DNA from 3 places in the Salinarimonas sp. genome. Region 1 is predicted to be linked to each of the others. Evidence: predicted binding sites of a transcription regulator. Region 1 holds the regulator's gene; each other region holds the start of a gene.
The links. Region 1 encodes PhoB, which activates phosphate uptake and scavenging genes when phosphate is short. Its sites were predicted from a motif close to TGTCATNNANCTGTCAT; they were not measured.
Positions count from the first base shown of each region.

Region 1 (7,200 bases):
CACGGTCGAGGCGCCCGACGCCAGCTTCGGCTTCGGCGGCGCGCAGCTCGTCGCCAAGGTGGACGGCGGCTACGTCGCAGGGTCGGACCCCCGCAAGGACGGTGCGGCCGTCGGGTACTGAGGCGCGCGACGACGGCTCACCCGACGAAGGCGCGCTCCACCACGAAATGGGCGGGCTTGGCGTTCGAGCCCTCCTCCAGGCCCGCCGCCGTGCAGAGCGCGCGGCAATCCTTCGTCATCTCGATCGAGCCGCAGATCATCACCCGGTCCGTCTCGGGGTCGAGCGGCTTCACGCCGAGATCGGCGAAGAGGCGGCCGGTCTCGATCGCCTCGGTGATGCGGAAGGTGCGCGCATAAGGCTCGCGGGTCACGGTGGTGTAGAAGGTCAGACGGGGCGCGGCGATCTCGCCGACCAGCGGATCCTCGACGAGCGCCCGCACCGTGTTCTCGCCGTAGGCGAGCTCGGCCACGCGGCGGCAGGTCTGGGTGAGGATCACCTCGTCGAACTTCTCGTAGGTCTCGGGATCGCGGATCAGGCTCGCGAAGGGCGCGATGCCGGTGCCGGTGGAGAGCATGTAGAGGCGCTTGCCGGGCGCGAGCGCGTCGAGCACGAGGGTGCCGGTGGGCTTCTTCTTGATCAGGATCTCGTCACCCTCGGCGATGCGCTGAAGCCGCTCGGTGAGCGGGCCGCCGGGGACCTTGATCGAGAAGAACTCGAGCTCGTCGTCCCAGCTCGGGCTCGCGATCGAGTAGGCGCGGAAGACCGGCCGCTCGCCGCCGGGCAGCCCGATCATGACGAATTCGCCGGAGCGGAAGCGCAACGAGGCGGGACGGGTGGTGCGGAAGCGGAAGAGGCGGTCGGTATAGTGCTCGACCAGCGTGACGCGCTCCACGTGGCAGTCGACGGGCGGGGCTGCGATCGCGCCCGGGGCGGCGGTGTCCGACATCTTTTCCCTTTCGCGGAAGTGCTCGGCCTACGGGCAGAGCCATACCACGACGGCGTTTCGCAGCGCAGCACGTAAGAAACCAGACCCGAAGGCGCAAACCAGGCTTGCGCGCAGCTCAATCCGTGCCGGTCGGTGCTCCGACGCCGCCGCCCTCGGACTTGGCGAAGGTCTCGTCGAAGGAATAGCCGGCGCCGCGTACGGTGCGGATCGGGTCGAGGGTGTCGCGGGTGTTGATCGCCTTGCGCAGGCGCCCGACATGGACGTCGACCGTCCGCTCGTCGATGTAGACGTCGTGCCCCCAAACGCCGTCGAGGAGCTGCTCGCGGGTGAAGACGCGGCCCGGGCTCTGCATCAGGAACTCGAGCAGGCGGAACTCGGTGGGGCCCAGATGCAGCTCCCGGCCGGCGCGGCGGACGCGATGCGTCTCGCGGTCGAGCTCGATGTCGCCGGCGGCGAGCAGGCTCGCGATATGGGCGGGCTTGGCGCGGCGCAGGAGCGCGCGCACCCGGGCGAGCAGCTCGGGCACGGAGAACGGCTTGACGATGTAGTCGTCCGCGCCGGTCGCGAGGCCGCGCACCCGGTCGCCCTCTTCTCCCCGCGCCGTGAGCATGATGACGGGAAGGCGCTCGGTCTCCGCGCGCGCGCGGATGCGCCGGCACAATTCGATGCCCGAGAGACCCGGCAGCATCCAGTCGAGCAGGACGAGGTCCGGCGCCTGCTCGCGCAGGCGCAGCTCCGCCTCGTCGCCGCGGGCGACCGTGTCGACCTTGTAGCCCTCGGCCTCCAGATTGTAGCGCAGGAGGAGCGTGAGGGGCTCCTCGTCCTCGACCACCAGGATCCGCGTCGTCATGTCCGCGTCGCTCCGCGCTCCCTCACGAGGCCGGCGCGGCGGGGCCGCCGGGCGCCTCGTCGGTCTGGCCGGTCTCGTAGGCCGTGCGATCCATCTTCGGGCGCTCGGCGGTGATCGGCTGGCCGGTCACGAGGTAGTGGATCGTCTCGGCGACGTTGGTCGTGTGGTCGCCGATCCGCTCGACGTTCTTCGCGCAGAACAGGAGATGCGTGCAGAAGGTGATGTTGCGCGGATCTTCCATCATGTAGGTCAGCAGCTCGCGGAAGAGCGAGTTGTAGAGCGCGTCCGTCGCCCCGTCCCGGCGCCAGACCTCGAGCGCCTTGTCGACGTCGAGCTGGGTGTAGGCGTCGAGGATGTCCTTGAGCTGGCCGAGCACCATGTCCGACATGCGCTCGACGCCGAGCACGACGCGCTGCGGCTCGAACTGGCCGGAGATGGCGAGCGTGCGCTTGGAGATGTTCTTCGCCATGTCGCCGATCCGCTCGATGTCGGAGGCGATGCGGATGGCGGAAATCACTTCGCGCAGGTCGATCGCCATGGGCTGGCGCCGGGCGATGGTGAGGATCGCCTTCTCCTCGATGTCGCGCTGGATCGTGTCGAGCCGGTAGTCGGTGCTGACCACCGACTGGGCGAGCCCGACGTCGCGGCGCACGAGGGCGGTGGTGGCGTCGGCGAGCATCTTCTCGGCGATGCCGCCCATCTCCATGATCGACCGGCGCAGCTCCTGGAGCTCGGTGTCGAAGGATGCGACGGTGTGCTGGGACATGGGGTCCGTCTCCTCGAGAGCAGGGGCAGGGCTCAGCCGAAGCGGCCGGTGATGTAGTCCTGCGTGCGCTTGTCGCGCGGATTGGTGAAGATCTGGTCGGTCGGCCCCTCCTCGACGAGATAGCCGAGGTGGAAGAAGCAGGTCTTCTGGGAGACGCGCGCCGCCTGCTGCATCGAGTGGGTGACGATGACGATGGTGTAGTTCTGGCGCAGCTCGTCGATCAGCTCCTCGATGCGCGCGGTGGCGATCGGGTCGAGGGCCGAGCAGGGCTCGTCCATGAGGATGACCTCGGGCGAGACCGCGATGGCGCGGGCGATGCACAGGCGCTGCTGCTGGCCGCCGGAGAGGCCGGTGCCGGTCTCGGCGAGGCGGTCCTTCACCTCCTCCCACAGGCCCGCCTTGCGCAGCGAGGCCTCGACGATCTCGGCGAGGTCCGCCTTCGACTTGGCGAGGCCGTGGATGCGCGGGCCGTAGGCGACGTTCTCGAAGATCGTCTTGGGGAACGGGTTCGGCTTCTGGAAGACCATGCCGACGCGGGCGCGCAGCGTCACGACGTCGAGATCCGGATCGTAGACGTTCTTGCCGTCGATCGTGATCGTGCCGTCGACGCGCGCGCCCTCGATCGTGTCGTTCATGCGGTTGAGGCAGCGCAGGAACGTGGACTTGCCGCAGCCGGACGGGCCGATGAAGGCGGTGACCGCCCGCTCGGGAATGCCGATCGTCAGGTTGTAGATGGCCTGCTTGGCGCCGTAGAACACGTTCACGTCGCGGGCGTCGACCTTGGCGCCGTAATCGGCCTCCAGCGGGACGCGGACGGTCTCGGTCTTGTCGAGCGCGGGCGCGGGCGCGTCCGGCGCCGCGGCGGGGGCATGCATGGCGGTCATGTCGTCTCCTCGCTCGCTCACCACTTCCGCTCCAGGCGGTTGCGCAGAAGGATCGCGATCAGGTTCATCAGGATCAGGAAGCCCAATAGCACGAGAATGCCGGCGGACGTGCGCGCGACGAAGCCGCGCTCCGGGCTGTCCGCCCAGATGAAGATCTGCGTCGGCAGGGCCGTCGCGGGGTCGAGCAGGCCGCCGGGCGGGCTCGTGATGAAGGCGTTCATGCCGATCAGCAGGAGCGGCGCCGTCTCGCCGAGCGCCTGGGCGAGGCCGATGATCGTGCCCGTCAGGATGCCCGGCAGCGCCAGCGGCAGGACGTGGTGCAGCACCACCTCGTGCTTCGAGGCGCCGACGCCGAGCGCCGCCTCGCGGATCGAGGGCGGCACCGCCTTCAGCGAGGCGCGGGTGACGATGATCATGGTCGGCAGCGTCATCAGCGCGAGCACCATGCCGCCGACGAGCGGCGCCGAGCGCGGCATGCCGAACCAGCCGAGGAACACGGCGAGGCCGAGGAGGCCGAACACGATCGAGGGGACGGCGGCGAGGTTGTTGATGTTCACCTCGATGATGTCCGTCCACTTGTTCTTCGGCGCGAACTCCTCGAGGTAGACCGCCGCCGCGATGCCGATCGGGAAACTGAGCAGGAAGCACACGAGCAGCGCGAAGAAGGAGCCGACGACGGCGCCGGACAGGCCCGCCAGCTCGGGGAAGCGACTGTCGGCGTTGGTGAACAGGGCCGTGTTGAACTCGGTCTCGATCCGCCCCTGCTCGTCCAGACGGTCGTAGAGCGCGAGCCCGATATCGTTCACCCGTCGGCGCGATTCCGGCAGATCCCGGTCGATCTCGCCCTTGGCGAGCTGGTCGTAGGGGTCCGACGCGGGGATCTCGAGCCGCACCGTCTCGCCGATCGAGCCCGGGTTCGCCACGACGTAGTCGCGGATCATGAAGTGCGCGTTGCTCGTGAGGACGTCGCGCGCGACCCGCAGCTCCGCCGGGGATGCGTCCGGGAACAGGCCCTCCATCGTCTGGTTGACGATGGCGCGGTAGTTGCCGCGCGCCGGATCCTCGGCGTTCACGATCTCCGGGTCGATGTAGACGTCGACCACGACGTCGGTCTGCGTGAAGGCCTTGTAGCCCGACAGGACGAGCGATCCGATCAGGATCGCGAGCAGGCCGAGCGCGGTGCCGATCGCGATGACGCCGTAGAGGCGCAGCCGCGACTCGGACGCCCGGCGGCGGCGGCGCCGCGCATCCGCCTCGGACGACGTCCAGTCGACGGGCGACGAACCGATTTGCGCCGTGTCAGTCATACTTCTCTCGATATTTCTGGACGATGCGCAGGGCGATGATGTTCAGGCCCAACGTCGCGACGAAGAGGACGAGGCCGAGCGCGAAGGCGGCGAGCGTCTTCGGATTGTCGAACTCGGTGTCGCCGATCAGCAGCGTGACGATCTGCACGGTCACCGTCGTGACGGAGTCGAGCGGGTTGAAGGTCAGGGTGGCGATCAGGCCGGCGGCCATCACCACGATCATGGTCTCGCCGATGGCGCGGCTCACCGCCAGCAGGATGCCGCCGGCGATGCCGGGCAGCGCCGCCGGGAGCAGCACCTTCATGATGGTCTCGCCCTGGGTCGCGCCCATGGCCAGCGAGCCGTCGCGCATGGACCGCGGGACCGCGTTGAGCGCGTCGTCCGTCATCGACGAGATGAACGGGATGATCATGATGCCCATCACGCCGCCGGCGACGAGCGCGGTGTTCGGCGCGACCGGGATGCCGAGCGCCATGCCCGCCCCGCGGATGGCCGGGGCGACCACGATGACGGCGAAGAAGCCGTAGACGACGGTGGGGATGCCGGCGAGGATCTCCATCATCGGCTTGACCACAGCGCGGATGCGGTCGCTCGCGAACTCGGTGAGGTAGATCGCCGAGAACAGCCCGATGGGCACCGCGACCGCCATGGCGATCGTGGCGATCAAGAGCGTGCCGACGAAGACCGGGATCGCGCCGAAGGCGCCGGCGCCGGCGATCTGGTCGGCGCGGATGGCGATCTGCGGCTCCCACTTGAGCCCGAAGAGGAACTCGCCGAGCGGGATGATGGCGAAGAACAGCCAGGCCTCGTAGAGCAGCGCGCCGATGATGCCGATCGTGGTGAAGATGGCGAGGACCGAGCACGTCACCATCAGGATCGACAGCGCGCGCTCGAAGCCCTGGCGGGCGCGAAACAGCGGACGCAGGCGGGCGCGGGCGACCACCATGGCGAGGATCGACAGGCCCAGCGCCGCGACGACCATCGCCCAGCGGGCGATCTGCGACCAGGCGGCGTAGCGATCGGCCGCGGCGCGGATCTCCGGGGACGGCTCGCCGAACATCATGCCGCCGGCGACGTTCTTGACCTCGGTGAGATACAGGGACAGCTGCGCCGGCGAGGCGCCGTCGGTCATGGAGGGCGGCAGGCTGGCCAGGATCAGCCGGTCGACGATCGTGCCCTGGAAGAGAAGCCAGATCAGCACGAGCAGAAGCGCCGGAACGCCCACCCAGACCGCCACGAAGGCGCCGTGATAGACCGGCCGGGAATGTACCTCGCCGACGGACGTCGCGTAGACGAACTTCCGCCCCTGCGCCTGCCCGACGAAATAGGCGACGAGCGACAGGACGAGGATGACGAGGATCAGGTTACCGGCCATTGGGAGCCGCTCGCTTCGACACGCATGTCATATGACGGAAGGGTCACGGCGGGGTTCCGCCGTGACCCGAGACGATGGGGAGCCTTCTAGCTCAGCCGCCGAAGCGCGTGAAGGTCTTGCCGTTGACGACGGCGTCCTGGACCTCGGCGCGACGCTCGTCCGACAGCGGAACCAGGCCGCGCTCGGAGAGGTAGCCGCCGGGGCCGATCGCCTCCTCGGCCATGTACATCTCGACGAACTCCTGCAGGCCCGGGATCACGCCGCGATGCGCGTTCTTCACGTAGAAGAACAGCGGGCGGGCGATCGGGTAGCTGTCGTCGGCGATGGTGTCCGGGGTCGGCTCGACGCCGTTGATCGGAACCGCCTTCAGCGTGTCCTGGTTCTCGTAGAGGAACGAGTAGCCGAAGATGCCGAGCGCGTTCGGATCCTGCTGGAGGCGCTGGACGATGAGGTTGTCGTTCTCGCCGGCCTCGACGAACGGGCCGTCCTGGCGCATGCGCGAGCAGACCTGCTCGAAGCGCTCCTCGTCGGTCTCCTCGAGAGCCGCGATCGCCGGGAACGTCTCGCAGGCGTCCTCCATCACGAGCTCGACGAAAGCGTCGCGGGTGCCGGAGGTCGGGGGCGGGCCGAACACGGTGATCGGCGCGTCGGGGAGCGACGGGTCGATCTCGTTCCAGTTGGTGTAGGGGTTCGCGACGACTTCGCCGTCGACCTCGACCTCGGAGGCGAGCGCCTGGAAGAGATGCTCCTCGGTGAGGCCGAAGTCCGGCGCCTCGGCGGCGTGGGCGACCGAGAGGCCGTCGAAGCCGATCAGCGCCTCGGAGACGTCGGTCACGCCGTTCTCGGTGCACAGCTCGAACTCGGACTCGCGCATGGCGCGGGAGGCGCCGGTGATGTCCGGCGTGCCGGGGCCGACGCCCTCGCAGAAGATGCGCATGCCGCCGCCCGTGCCGGTGGACTCGACGACCGGAGCCGCGAACTCGGTGGCGTTGGCGAACTCCTCGGAGACCGCCTGGGTGTAGGGGAACACCGTGGACGAGCCGACGATGCGGATCTGGTCGCGGGTCTGGG
Region 1 covers NZ_CP157794.1:2,553,924-2,561,123, forward strand. The annotation lists gene ABL310_RS11820 (gamma-glutamyltransferase family protein) at 1-121, shown strand, start outside; gene ABL310_RS11825 (ferredoxin--NADP reductase) at 138-947, opposite strand; gene phoB (phosphate regulon transcriptional regulator PhoB) at 1,063-1,797, opposite strand; gene phoU (phosphate signaling complex protein PhoU) at 1,820-2,563, opposite strand; gene pstB (phosphate ABC transporter ATP-binding protein PstB) at 2,596-3,447, opposite strand; gene pstA (phosphate ABC transporter permease PstA) at 3,465-4,754, opposite strand; gene pstC (phosphate ABC transporter permease subunit PstC) at 4,747-6,129, opposite strand; gene ABL310_RS11855 (PstS family phosphate ABC transporter substrate-binding protein) at 6,221-7,200, opposite strand, start outside.

Region 2 (7,200 bases), 850 kb from region 1:
CTCACGCACCTGTTCCTCGTCGAGCACCGGCGCGTCCGAGCGGTAGTGCGTGACGATCCCCGGGGCGAAATAGACGACGAGGATCATCAAGACCTGGATGGCGACGAAGGGGATCACGCCGCGGTAGATCTCCAGCGTGTCGACCCCGCGGACGCGCTTGCCCGTGACCGTGTCCTCGTATTCGCCGGCGGGCGTCACCGAGCGCAGGTAGAACAGCGAGAAGCCGAAGGGCGGGGTGAGGAACGAGGTCTGGAAGTTCACCGCGAGCAGCACGCCGAACCAGACGAGGTCGATGCCGAGCGCCTCCGCCGGCGCGACGAGGAGCGGCACCAGGATGAACACGATCTCGAAGAAGTCGAGGAAGAAGCCGAGGAAGAACACCACCGCGCCGACGAAGAGCAGGAAGCCCGCCTCCCCGCCCGGCAGCGCGAGCAGCAGGTCCTTCACCCAGACGTGGCCGTTGACGCCGTAGAAGGTGAGCGAGAAGGTCCGCGCGCCGATCAGAACGAACATGACGAAGGCGGAGAGGCGCAGCGTCGCCTCCGCGGCGCCGCGGGTGAGCGTGACGGAGAGCCGGCCCTTCAGCGCGGCCAGCACGAGCGCGCCGACGGCGCCCATCGCCCCGCCCTCGGTGGGGGTGGCCAGGCCGACGAAGATCGTGCCGAGCACGAGGAAGATCAGCGCGAGCGGCGGCACGAGGACGAGCGTCACCTGCTCGGCGAGATAGGACATCCAGCCGAGCTTCAGGCGGCGATTGGCGTAGGCGAGCGCGAAGGCGAGGAGCACGCCCGCGGCCGAGCCGTAGACGTAGGGCGCCTGCTCGACGCGGGGCGTGAACCAGACCGTCGCGCCCCAGCCCACGGCCCCGGCGATCGCCGCGACGACGATCAGCGAGGTCACGCCCTTGCCGAGCGTGCGCGCCTCCGGCGGCAGCGGCGGCGCCATGGCCGGGCGCAGCAGCGTGTTGACGAGGACGTAGAGCGCGAACAGCCCCGTGAGCATCAGGGCCGGCAGCATCGCGCCGGCATACATATCCCCCACCGAGCGGCCGAGCTGGTCGGCGAGCACGATCAGCACGAGGGAGGGCGGCAGGATCTGCGCGAGCGTGCTGGAAGCGACGATGACGCCCGTGGCGAGGCGCCGGTCGTAGCCGTAGCGCAGCATGATCGGCAGCGAGATCAGCCCCATCGAGATCACGGCCGCGGCCACGACCCCGGTCGTCGCCGCGAGCAGCGCGCCGACGAAGACGACGGCGTAGGCGAGCCCGCCGCGCACCGAGCCGAAGAGCTGGCCCATCGTGTCGAGCAGGTCCTCCGCCATGCGCGAGCGCTCGAGCACGAGGCCCATGAAGGTGAAGAAGGGGATGGCGAGCAGCGTCTCGTTCGCCATCGCCCCGAAGACGCGGTCCGGCAGGGCCTGGAAGAAGCCCGGCGCGAACAGGCCGAGCTCGATGCCGACGAAGCCGAAGAACAGCCCCAGCGCCGCGAGCGAGAAGGCGATCGGATAGCCCAGGATCATGAACGCCACGAGCGAGACGAACATGATCGGCGCGAGATTGGCGACGAGGAAGGCGCTCATGCCGAGAGCCCCGATCCCGGCGTGCCGCCCTCGCTCTCCACGGGGAGCGCCCCGCGCAGCGCCGCGATCTTCTTGACGAGCTCGGAGACGCCCTGCGCCAGCAGCATGGTGAAGCCGACCAGCACGAGGAGCTTCGCCGGCCACAGCGGCAGCCCGCCGGCGTTCGGCGAGACCTCGCCCGTGCGCCAGGACAGGAGGAAGAAGGGCACCGCGGTCAGCACGTGCACGAGCGCGAAGGGGATCAGGAACAGCGCATGTCCCGCGAGATCGAGCCTGTCGCGGGCGCGCTGGGAGAAGCGCGAGGACAGCACGTCGATTCGCACGTGCTCGTTGCGCTTCAGCGTCCAGGATGCGCCGAGCAGGAACACGGCCCCGAACAGGTACCATTGCAGCTCGAGCCAGGCGTTCGAGGACAGCGAGAAGGCCTTGCGCGAGACCGCGTTGCCGGCCGAGATCAGGACCGCCGCGACGACGAGCCAGGCGGCGAGCCGCGCGATCCGCTCGTTCACCGCGTCGATGCCGCGCGCGAGGCGCAGGGCGAAGGCCATCGGCGTCACTCCCGGACCGCGCGGGGGAGCCAAGGCGCGGCCTCGCTCCGGCTTCTAGCCGAACGGGTCGCGAAGGCAAGCGCAGCGCAGGGGGAGGCGCAAGGGCCGGCCTGCGGAGAGGCGCGACGATCCGCGCCCCCGGCCGTCACCGGCTTGTCACCCGACTGTCATTGATCGAAAGTACCCGGGGCCAAGAGCCGCACGGGACGTCGCGCGACGCGCGCACGGCGCACGTGAGCGGCCGAACCGCACCGGAGGTTACGCATGCTGTTCCGCACTCTCGCCGCCGCGGCGGCGCTCCTCGTCGCGACGGGCGCCGCGCAGGCCGAATTCACCCTCGACGACCGCTTCACCGACGCCGACGGCGACCTGATCGCCGACATCCCGAGCGACGAATCGCAGCTCGTCGATCCCTCGACGCTGATCTTCGCCTACACGCCCGTCGAGGACCCCGCCGTCTACGCCGAGGTCTGGGCCGACTTCCTCGACCATCTGGAGCAGGCCACCGGCAAGAGCGTGCAGTTCTTCCCCGTCCAGTCGAACGCGGCCCAGATCGAGGCCATGCGCGCCGGGCGCCTGCACATCGCCGGCTTCAACACCGGCTCGAACCCGCTCGCCGTCGCCTGCGCCGGCTTCCGCCCGTTCGCCATGATGGCGGCCGAGGACGGCTCCTACGGCTACGAGATGGAGATCATCACCTATCCGGGCTCGGGCATCGAGAACGTCGAGGACATCCGCGGCAAGCAGCTCGCCTTCACCTCCGAGACCTCGAACTCGGGCTTCAAGGCGCCCTCCGCCATCCTCAAGGGCGAGTTCGACATGGTCGCGGGCGAGGATTTCGAGCCGGTCTTCTCGGGCGCGCACGACAATTCGATCCTCGGCGTGGCCAACAAGGACTACATCGCCGCCTCGATCGCGAACTCGGTGAAGGCGCGCATGATCGACCGCGACGTCGTCTCCGAGGACCAGCTCGAGGTAGTCTACCAGTCGCAGACCTTCCCGACCACGGGCTACGGCGTGGTCTACAACCTGAAGCCCGAGCTGCAGCAGCAGATCCGCGACGCCTTCTTCTCCTACGATTGGGAGGGCACGCCGCTCGCCGAGGAGTTCGGCCGCAACGGCGAGGATCAGTTCATCCCGATCACCTTCCAGGAGGATTGGGCGGTCATCCGCCAGATCGACGAGGCGAACGGCGTCCAGTACACCTGCGACTGATCGTTCGATCGTCGCCGTGCGCCGCGGTCCCGCCGCGGCGCACTCTCCGTATCCGACGAGGAGTATGCGGCATGCTGCGCGTAGAGGGCCTGACCAAGCGCTACAAGACCGGCGACAAGGCCCTGACGAACGTCTCGTTCGAGGTCCCGTCGGGCCAGGTGGTGGGCCTGATCGGGCCGTCCGGCGCCGGCAAGTCGACCTTGATCCGCTGCGTCAACCGGCTTGTGGAGCCGACCGGCGGCGAGGTGTTTCTCGGCGAGCGCGAGATCACCCGCATCGGCCGCGGCGAGCTGCGCCGCGTGCGCCGGCGCATCGGCATGATCTTCCAGGAATACGCGCTGGTCGAGCGCCTCACCGTGATGGAGAACGTCCTCTCCGGGCGGCTCGGCTACGTGCCGTTCTGGCGCTCGTTCCTGCGCCGCTTTCCGCAGGGAGACGTCGACAAGGCGTTCGCGCTGCTCGAGCGCGTGGGGCTCTCCGACCATGTCGACAAGCGCGCCGACGCGCTCTCCGGCGGCCAGCGCCAGCGGGTGGGCATCGCCCGCGCGCTCGAGCAGGACCCCGAGCTCCTCCTCGTCGACGAGCCCACCGCCTCGCTCGACCCGAAGACCTCGCGCCAGATCATGCGCCTCATCTGCGAGATCTGCCGCGAGCGGCAGCTGCCGGCGATCATCAACATTCACGACGTGCTGCTCGCCAAGATGTTCGTCGACCGCATCATCGGCCTGCGCGCCGGGGAGGTCGTGTTCGACGGCCATCCCGACGGCCTCGACGAGACGGCGCTGACCGAGATCTACGGCGCGGAAGACTGGAACACGATGCAGAAGGAGGCGGACGAGACGGCCCAGGACGCCGCCGACGCCGCCGAGTTCGAGGCGCGCGCCAAGATCGCAGACGCCAAGGCGGGCGCGGCATGACCACGCCGGGCTCTCCTGTCGCCGGGCGCCGCTGGAAGCGCCCGCCGGTCTTCATCCAGCGCGGCTGGCTGCGCCTCGTCGTCTACGGCGGCTTCGCCGTCTATCTCGCGCTCGCCATCTCCACCGTCGACGTGAACTGGTCGCGGGTCGCCGAGGGGCTGGAGCGCGGCTGGCGCTTCGTCGAAGGCTTCCTGACGCCCGACTTCACCTCCCGCTCGACGGACATCCTCAAGGGCTTCGTCGAGAGCCTGACGATGACGCTCACCTCCACCGTGGCGGGCGTGATCCTGTCGATCCCGGTCGGCATCGGGGCCGCGCGCAACATCGCGCCGCTGCCGATCTACGCGGTCTGCCGCGCCATCGTCGCCGTCTCGCGCTCCTTCCAGGAGATCATCATCGCGATCCTGTTCGTGGCGATGTTCGGCTTCGGCCCCTTCGCGGGCTTCCTGACGCTGACCTTCGCCACGATCGGCTTCATGGCGAAGCTGCTCGCCGAGGACATCGAGGACATCGACGAGACCCAGGCCGAGGCCATGCGCGCCACGGGCGCCACCTGGTGGCAGGTGCTCAATTGGGGCATCCAGCCCCAGGTCCTGCCGCGCCTCGTCGGGCTGTCGATGTACCGGCTCGACATCAACTTCCGCGAATCGGCCGTGATCGGCATCGTCGGCGCGGGCGGCATCGGGGCGACGCTGAACGTCGCCATGGACCGCTACGAGTACGACACCGCCGCCGCCGTGCTCATCCTCATCATCGTCATCGTCATGGCCGCCGAGTATTCCTCGAGCTGGCTGCGCAAGCGGATCCAGTGATGCCCGTCACCGCCGCCTCCGACCGCCTCCTCTGGAAGCGCCGCACGACGGCGCAGCAATTCGCCGCCTATGCCGGCTGGCTGGCGCTCGTCGCGCTCACCGTCTTCGCCTTCCAGGTGATGACGCAGGACACGATCTGGTTCTTCGTCCAGGACGCGCCGCGCCAGGCGGCGGATCTGCTCGACCGCGCCTGGCCGCCGCGCTGGTCCTATCTCGATCGGCTGTGGGCGCCGCTCTGGGACACGCTCAACATTGCGACGCTGGGCACGCTGCTCGGCATCGTCATCGCGGTGCCGATCGCCTTCCTCGCCGCGCGCAACACGACGCCGAGCCTCGTGATCGCCCGCCCCATCGCGCTCCTGATCATCGTCGCCTCGCGCTCGATCAACTCCCTGATCTGGGCGCTGCTCCTCGTCGCGATCATCGGGCCGGGGCTGCTGGCCGGCATCATCGCCATCGGGCTGCGCTCCATCGGCTTCATCGGCAAGCTGCTCTACGAGGCGATCGAGGAGATCGACGAGAGCCAGGTCGAGGCGGTGAAGGCGACGGGCGCGCGCGGGGCGCAGGTGATCGACTACGCCATCGTACCCCAGATCCTGCCCACCTTCGCCGGCGTCTCGGTCTTCCGCTGGGACATCAACATCCGGGAATCCGCCGTTCTCGGCCTCGTCGGCGCGGGCGGGATCGGCGTGCAGCTGCAATCCTCCCTCGCCCGCCTCGCCTGGTCGGAGGTGACGGTGATCTTCGCGACGATCCTCGCCACCGTGATCGTGTCGGAATGGGTCTCGGCCAAGGTGCGCGGGGCGATCATCTGACGAGACCGGGCCCGGCGGGGGCGCAGGACCCGCGTGCGCCGCTGCCGAATTGCCCTCGTCCCGCGACCGGACTACCTTGCGAGCACCCCGCAGCGCACCCGGACACCATGCAGCATTTCTCATCGGACGGCGTCGACATCGCCTATCTCGACCTCGCGCCCACCACGCCCGACGCATCCGGCGAGCCGATCGTTCTCGTGCACGGCTTCGCCTCGAATCACGCGGTGAACTGGGTCAACACGCTCTGGACCAAGACGCTCACCCATGCCGGGCGGCGCGTGGTCCTCCTCGACAATCGCGGCCACGGGGCGAGCGAGAAGCTCTACGAGCCGCAGGCGTACCATTCCGCCGTCATGGCGCGGGACGTCCTGAACCTGATGGACCATCTGGGCATCGCGCGCGCCGACGTGATGGGCTACTCGATGGGCGCGCGCATCACGGCGCATTGCGCGCTGACGGCGCCGGAGCGCTTGCGCTCGGCCCTGCTCGGCGGGCTCGGCATTCATCTCGTCGAGGGCGTCGGCCTGCCGCTCGGCATCGCGGACGCCATGGAGGCGCCCTCCCTCGCCGACCTCACCGACCCGATGCAGCGCATGTTCCGCGCCTTCGCCGAGCAGACGAAGAGCGACCTCGGCGCGCTCGCCGCCTGCATCCGCGGCTCGCGCCAGACGCTGACCCGCGAGGAGGTGGCCTCGCTCGCCATGCCCGTGCTGGTCTCGGTGGGGACGAAGGACGACGTGGCCGGCTCCGGGCCGGCGCTCGCCGCGCTGATCCCCGGGGCGCAGGCGCTCGACATACCCGGGCGCGACCACAATCTGGCCGTGGGAGACAAGACCCACAAGGCCGGCGTGCTGGCCTTCCTGGAGGGGCGGCCGTGAGCGGGGGCGGGCTTCGGTTCACCGGCGCGGCCGGCAACGCCCTCGTCGGGAGCGTCTTCGGCGAGGGCGCGCGCACGGCGCTGCTGCTGCATGGCGGCGGGCAGACGCGGCACGCCTGGGAGGGCGCGGCGTCGCGGCTCGCGGCGGAGGGCTGGCGGGCCGTGTGCCTCGACCAGCGCGGCCACGGCGACAGCGCCCGGGCCGAGGGCTACACCTTCCTCGACTACGCCGCCGACGCCGCCGTCGTCGGGCGCGCGCTGACGCAGGCCGACGGGCGTGCGCCTGTCGCGATCGGCGCGTCGCTGGGCGGCATCGCCTCGCTGCTCGCGCTCGGCGCGACGCCGAAGGGCGAGCGCCCGCCCTTCCGCGGGCTCGTCCTCGTCGACATCGTGCCGCAGATGGACCCGCGCGGGGTCGACAAGATCCAGGGCTTCATG
Region 2 covers NZ_CP157794.1:3,401,731-3,408,930, forward strand. The annotation lists gene ABL310_RS15615 (TRAP transporter large permease subunit) at 1-1,578, opposite strand, end outside; gene ABL310_RS15620 (TRAP transporter small permease subunit) at 1,575-2,126, opposite strand; gene phnD (phosphate/phosphite/phosphonate ABC transporter substrate-binding protein) at 2,391-3,341, shown strand; gene phnC (phosphonate ABC transporter ATP-binding protein) at 3,413-4,258, shown strand; gene phnE (phosphonate ABC transporter, permease protein PhnE) at 4,255-5,070, shown strand; gene phnE (phosphonate ABC transporter, permease protein PhnE) at 5,070-5,885, shown strand; gene ABL310_RS15645 (alpha/beta fold hydrolase) at 5,993-6,763, shown strand; gene ABL310_RS15650 (alpha/beta hydrolase) at 6,760-7,200, shown strand, end outside.
Region 2: the regulator PhoB is predicted to act here: its motif matches at 2,281-2,297, upstream of phnD (phosphate/phosphite/phosphonate ABC transporter substrate-binding protein).

Region 3 (7,200 bases), 2.5 Mb from region 1:
GGAAGCCGAGATTCTCCAGAAGCGGCACGCGCTCGGACAGGGGCAGGCCGGCGCCGCGGGAGAGCACCTTCAGGTTCACGCGCGTTTCCGGATCGCCCTCGCGCCGGTAGAGATCGACCGCCCGCGGCCGCTCGGCCGAGACGCGCTCCACGATCAGGATGTCCCGGATCGCCTCGTGAGCGGAGAAGGCTTCGCGATAGGCGGCGTTGAACGCGTCGGCGTAGCGCGCGGCGAGGTCCCGTCCCCGAGGGCCGCCGATCTCCTCGCGCAGCGCGTCGCGCAGCGCGTCGCCCCAGGTGCGCACGATCGCCCCGACGCCGTCCTCCAGAGCCTCCCGCGAGACGTCCGGCGTGGCGCCCTCCTCGCGGCCGATGATGTAGTGCGTGCGCGCGAGCGGGCCCTCCGGATAGGCCGGGTAGGCGGCCGACACGCGGCCCTGGTAGACGCCGGCGAGGAACTCGCCGACCCGGCGGCGCACCTGCGTGTCGTAGCGATCCTTCGGGATGAAGACGAGGACGGAGACGAAGCGGTCGAACTCGTCCGGCCGCGCCAGCACGCGCACGCGTGGCCGATCGGACAGGTTCATGATCTCCAGCGCGAAGCGGTAGAGCGTCTCCTCGTCGATCTGGAAGAGCTCGTCGCGCGGATAGTTCTCGAGCACGTTGATCAGCGCGCGCCCGGCATGGCTCTGCGGGTCGAAGCGGGCACGTTGGAGCACCTTCTCGCGCTTGAGCCGCAGCACGGGCACGTCGTCGGTGGATTCGGTGTAGGCGCTCGCGGTGAACAGGCCGACGACGCGCAATTCGCCCATCACCTCGCCGGTGTCGGAGAACAGCTTCACGCCGATATAGTCGAGATGCGCCCGGCGGTGGACGCGGGACTTCACGTTGGCCTTGGTGATGATCAGCGCCGAGGGCTTCTGCAGGAAGGCGCGCACCTCGGGCGTCATGGCGACGAGCTCGCGCCCGCGGCGCAGCACCTTGACCGAGCGATCGCGCAGGATGCCGAGGCCCGAGCCCTCGATCGGCTCTGCGGCCACGTCGCCGTGGGGGAAGCGGTACTCGCGCACGCCCAGCAGCGTGAAGTTGTCGGCCGCGATCCACTCGAGAAAGGCCAGCGCCTCCTCGGTCTCCTGCTTCGGCAGGGGCGGGGGCGTCTCGCGGTAGCGCCGAATCGCGCCGTGAAGGCGCTCGCGCATGGCCGGCCAGTCGGCGACCGCGACCGCGACGTCGGAATAGACCCGCTCGAGCCCGGACCGCAGCCGCTCCAGCGCGGCGTCGTCGACCTCGTCGAGATGGATGTGGATCAGGCTCTCGCGGATCGCCCCTTGCGGCTCCACGTCGTGGGCGGGGCCGAGAAGCTCGAGGAGGCGCCCCTCTCCGTCCCGCCGCACGGCGAGGATCGGATGCGCGACGAGGCGCGGCTCGTGGCCCTGGTCGACGATCTCGGCGAGCGTCGAGTCGAGCAGGAACGGCATGTCGTCGTTGACCGCCTCGATCACGGTGAGCTCGAGGGCGCGATCGGCGCGCGGAAACTCGCGGTCGACGACGGCCAGATCGTGCCGCGGCGCGTGCGGATCGATCACGCGCGGCTTGCGCAGATGGGCGAAGGCCTCCGCGGCGAGGGCCGCGAGCTCCTCGGGGCCGTAGCGGTCGAGATCCTCGCGCGGCGTCTGCCCGAACAGGTCGTCGACCGTTCGGGGCGGGGTCTGCTCGCTGCGCTTCTCCTCGAGCGCCGCCATCGCCGCGGCGATCGCCGCCGTCTCCTCGCCCTCGATCCGGTCCATCCCGCACGCCCCTCGCTTCGGCTGTCGTCGGTTCGGCTACGGCCAGGCTTGGCATAGGCCGCACCCGGCTGCAACAATTCGCCACACACCAACGCGTGAGGAAGGATCCCGTCCCATGGCCGAGCCGAAAAGACCGGAAGCGGGGGCGCCGCCCCTGCGTCAGCGCGCCGAGAAGGCTCCCACCGCACTCGACCTTCCGCAAGGGGATCTGTCGCCGGACATGCGGGCCTATTTGGCCAAATGCGACGAGAAGATCGGCTTCGTGCCGAACGTGCTCGCGGCCTACGCCCACGACGACGCCAAGCTCTCCGCCTTCGCCGCCTTCTACAACGGCCTGATGCTCGCGCCCTCCGGGCTGTCCAAGCTCGAGCGCGAGATGATCGCGGTCGTCGTCTCGGCGGCCAATCGCTGCGTCTATTGCGTCGTCGCCCACGGCGCGGCGGTGCGGCAGATGTCCGGCGATCCCGTGCTCGGGGACACGCTCTCGGTGAACTGGCGCGCCGCGCGTCTCGCGCCGCGCCACCGCGCCATGCTCGCCTTCGCCGAGAAGGTGGCGCTCGCCTCCTGGACCATCGAGGAGCCGGACCGCGAGGCGCTGCGCGAGGCCGGCTTCTCCGACGTCGACATCTGGGACGTCGCCGCGGTGGCCTCGTTCTTCGCCATGTCGAACCGCCTGGCCTCGGCGACCGACATGCGCCCGAACGCGCAATATCACGCCAGTGCACGTGATATGGCCGATTCTTGATTGCTTTATAGCTTCACCCTAGCGTGTAATGCCCGTCCGTCACGGCGAGCGTGGCGTCGAGCGGAGGGAAGCGATATGCCCGGGAGGAAACGCAGCAGGAGCAATCAGGGCGGAGTCGGCGGCGGTGGCGGCGACCGGCCCCGCATCATGCCGGTCGGCGGCGGCGGGACCACGGGCGCGACCGTGGTGCGGCTCAATCGCGAGGCCCGCCATCGCGGGCTCGGCGCGTTCGAGGACATGAAGCTGCGCATCGCGTCGACCGCGGACGTCACCGCCGAGGCGGCTTTGGCCAGCACGTTCGACGGCGCGGACATGATCGTGTTCGAGCGCTTCGGCATCGCCATCGTCCAGGCCGACCCCGATCGCATGGCCGCAGCCGTCTCCGCGGGCGTCGCCGAGCACGGCGTCGTCTCCGCGCGTCCCGAGCGGATCTACCGCGCCATCGGCGCCGGGCGCGGTCCGCGCACCTTGGCGGGCGCGAGCCGGGACTACCTCCTCGGCTACCGCGCGGGCGTCGACGCGCTCGTCGAGGATCTGCTCGGGGGCGAGGCGGGCGGCGCGGGGGCGCGACGCGCGGAGGAGCCGCAGGACCCGGAGGAGATCACCGAGACCTGGGGCCTGCGCGCCACCGGCGTGACCGGCTCGTGCTTCAGCGGACGCGGTATCAAGGTCGCGATCCTGGACACCGGCATCGACGCGGGTCATCCCGATTTCGAAGGCCGCATCGTCGCCTCGAAGTCCTTCATTCCCGACGAGACGGTCGAGGACGCCCAGGGCCACGGCACGCACTGCGCCGGCACCGCCTGCGGGCCGATGCAGCCGGCCGAGAACCAGCCGCGCTACGGCGTCGCCTACGGCGCGGAGCTCTACGTCGGCAAGGTGCTCTCGAACCAGGGCCTCGGCTCGGACCGCACCGTCATCGCGGGCCTCGAATGGGCGCTGAACGAGGGTTGCCAGGTGATCTCGATGTCGCTCGGCGCCGCCGTCGCGATCAACCAGCCCTTCGACGAGAACTACGAGCTGATCGGACAGGACGCGCTCCGGTCGGGCTCGCTCCTCGTCGCGGCGGCGGGCAACGAGAGCCGCCGGCCGACCTTCGTCGCGCCCGTCGGCTCGCCCGCCAACTGCCCCTCCATCTTCGCGGTGGCGGCGGTCGACCGCTTCGATGCGGTGGCGTTCTTCTCCTGCGCGAAGCGCACGATGCATCCCGGCGGAGAGATCAACATCGCCGGACCGGGCGTGGACGTGCTCTCCAGCATGCCGCGCGCTCTCGGCGGCTGGGACTTCCTGTCGGGCACCAGCATGGCGACGCCGCACGTGGCCGGCATCGCGGCGCTCTACGCCGAGTCCGATCCCGGCCTGCGCGGCATGGCGCTGTGGGGCGCGCTGGTGAAGAACGCGCGCCATATCGGCGGCGAGGTGGCCGACGTGGGCGCGGGCCTCGTCTACGCGCCCTGACGCGCGGCGTGCGTCGCGGCGCTTGACGGGCGGCGCGGCCCGGCCGACTTCTAGAGCGCCCGATCCGTTTCGGCGGACCGGGCGTTGTCGGTTCGCGATCGGCATTCATCGCGGGAGGGTCGACATGGCTGAGGACAAGTCGGTGAGCGGGCCGAAGCACGAGGTCACGGTGCGCGTCACGGCCGACGCCCGCAAGGACGTGGAGCAGGTCGCGCAGGAGCTCGCGCGGCGCGGCCTCGGGGACGTTTCGGTCAGCGCCCGTTTCGGGATGATCCACGGCGTGGCCGACGAGAAGGCCGAGGCCGACATCCGCGGTGTCGACGGCGTCGCCTCGGTGAAGCGCTCCCAGACCTTTCGCGCGGTCTGAGGCCCGGCTCGCCTCGCCGCCGCACCGCCCCCACGCTTGCGCCGCACGGCCGGTCCCCCCATCATGACGGGACGATGACGCGCAACGGCGAAAGAACCACGGGGGAGGAGGCGCGATGAGCGACGGCGAGACGGTGCAGCAGAAGCGCGGCGGGACGGTGGTGCCCTTTCCCGCCGCGCGACAACAGGACGCCCGGGTCTCCTTCGACCGCGACGAGCTGCGCGAGATCCTCAACGTCTACGGCCGCAAGGTGGCCGCCGGCGAGTGGCGCGACTACGCCATCGACTTCCGCAAGGACAAGGCGGTCTTCGCCGTCTACCGGCGCACCTCCGAGATGCCGCTCTACCGCATCGAGAAGGACCCCAAGCTCGCCCGCCGCCAGGGCGCCTATTCCGTGGTCGCGTCCTCGGGGCTGGTGATGAAGCGCGGCCAGGAACTGGGGCGGGTGCTCAAGGTGCTCGAGGGCAAGGAGCTGCGGCTGGTGGATTGAGGCAAGCGTCGAGGGGCTGGAAATCGCTGCCTGGATGCGCGATGTGCAGGGGAACAGCCGCGCTTTCCGCGCAATCCGCTCACAGCGTACGAGGTCCAGCCGCCATGCCCTTCTCGACGGACGCCTGGGAGAGCAACCTCCCCGCCTACGAGACCATCCGCACCATGCCCTTCAACGCCGAGCTCGCCGAGGGCCGGCTCGCGCGCGAGCGCTTCACCCACTACATCGTCCAGGACGCGCATTACCTGATCGGCTTCGGCCGCGCGCTGGCGCTCGCCGCCGCCAAGGCCCGCGATCCGGACCGGATCGTCCAGTTCGCCAAGGGCGCGGAGGTGGCGATCGTGGTCGAGCGCTCGCTGCACGGGTCGTTCTTCGAGCGCTACGGCATCTCGCCGGACGCCTTCCAGGCGACGCCGGTGCAGCCGTCCTGCCACCATTACGTCTCCTACCTGACGGCCACCGCCTTCGCCGAGCCCTACGAGGTGGTGCTCGCGGCGCTCCTGCCCTGCTTCTGGATCTACGCCGAGGTCGGCCGCGACATCCACGGCCGCGCCGCGCCGGGCAACCCCTACCAGGCCTGGATCGACACCTATGCGGGCGAGGAGTTCCACGAGGCCGTGCAGGCGATGATCGCCGCGACCGACGAGGCGGCCGAGCAGGCCGCGCCGGCCATGGTCGCGCGGATGCACGAGGCCTACACGGCGGCGACGCGGCTCGAATACCTGTTCTGGGACGGCGCCTACCGGCTGGAGAGCTGGCCGGTCTGAACCGTCAGATCCCGCGCGGCCGGCGCGGGGGCAGCGGCAGCGTCACGGTCGGGCCGGCCGGCGCGGCGGCGCTCGCGGCGGGACCCGGCAGGCCGTCGATCAGCGGCACGTTGCGCGGCGGCGGCAGGATGTCGAGCGGCGTGCCGGCGCTCGCGACCTCGGCGCCGCGCGGCTCCGGCCCCGGCGACACGCCCGCCGGCAGGCCGAGGAAGACGGCGACCGGCTCCACCGGGCGGCGCTGCGGCAGGTCGACCCGCGGCAGCGTGCGGCTCTGCGCCTGGAAGAAGGCGAGGGCGTCCGAGCCGCCCGGCGTCGCGCCGGCGATGACGATGGCCTGGGTGTCGTCGTCGCTCTCCCCGCCCCGGCGGCGGTTCGGGTCGCAGACGATGGGCCGCAGGTCCGGAGGCGCGCTCACGGAGGAGCGCGGCAGGCTGGTGAGGGTGCGCAGGCCGCCGAAGCCGAACAGGCCGCGATTGGAGAAGCCGTATTCCAGAAGCGAGGCGGAGAGCGCCGTGCGCTCGCGCGAGGACATCTGGCCCATGACGACGGCGACCAGCCGCCGGCCGCCGCGCTCGGCGGTGGCGACGACGTTGAAGCCGGACGAGCAGATGTAGCCCGTCTTCATGCCGGTGGCGCCCTGGTAGCGCCCGATGATGCCGTTGTGGTTGTTCATCACGCTGGAGCCGAAGGCGATCGCCTGCAGGCCGAACAGGTCGCGCCGCCGGGGGAAGTCGCGCCACAGCGCCTGGGCGAGGAGCGCCATGTCCCGCGCCGTGGTGCTCTTGCGCAGATCCGGCAAGCCGCTCGGGTTGGTGAAGCGCGTGTCCGCCATGCCGAGCCGGCGGGCGGTGGCGTTCATGCGCTCGACGAAACGGTCGACGGTGCCGCCGACGTTCTCGGCGATGGTCCAGGCCACGTCGTTCGCCGACTTGACCATGATGATCTTGAGCGCGTTGTCGAGCGTGATCTGCGAGCCCGGCTCGAAGCCCATCTTCGAGGGCGGCATCGAGGCGGCGTCGTGCGAGACGGTGAGGAGCGAGCTCATCGACACCCGGCCCTCGCGCACGGCCTCGAGCGCCACGTAGGCGGTCATCAGCTTGGTGAGCGAGGCGGGGTACCACGGCATGGTGCCGTTGCGCTCGAAGATCACGGCGCCGGTGTCGAGATCGGCGAGGAGGAGCGGCGCCTCGTCGATCTGCGCCCGCGCGGGCGCGAGGGCGGCGAGGACGAGGAACGCGGCGAGGAGAACGCGATGGGTCGCAGGAAGGAGCGCGCGCATGAGCAGGGTCTGAGCTCCGGGCTCTCGAGGCGGGCTGTGTCGGACGCGACGCGGCCGGGCGGCGTGTCGCGACCATAACCAAGACGCGCGCCCTTTTCCAGATCGCGAACGGAATTCGCCCCACCGGCTCTTGCGCCCGCCGCCGCGGCGGTGTTCGAGAAACGGGCGCCGCGCGTCGGCGCCCAGCCGGACCCGGACGCCGATGGACCTCTCCCTCCTCTGGATTCCCGTGACGCTCGCCGCCGCCGTGGCGCAGACGGGGCGCAACGCGCTCCAGCGCGACCTGACGGCGCGCATCGGCACGATCG
Region 3 covers NZ_CP157794.1:88,928-96,127, reverse strand. The annotation lists gene ABL310_RS00410 (NAD-glutamate dehydrogenase) at 1-1,786, opposite strand, end outside; gene ABL310_RS00405 (peroxidase-related enzyme) at 1,902-2,531, shown strand; gene ABL310_RS00400 (S8 family serine peptidase) at 2,607-3,989, shown strand; gene ABL310_RS00395 (hypothetical protein) at 4,114-4,356, shown strand; gene ABL310_RS00390 (DUF2794 domain-containing protein) at 4,472-4,846, shown strand; gene tenA (thiaminase II) at 4,951-5,613, shown strand; gene ABL310_RS00380 (D-alanyl-D-alanine carboxypeptidase family protein) at 5,618-6,892, opposite strand; gene ABL310_RS00375 (DMT family transporter) at 7,095-7,200, shown strand, end outside.
Region 3: the regulator PhoB is predicted to act here: its motif matches at 4,420-4,436, upstream of ABL310_RS00390 (DUF2794 domain-containing protein).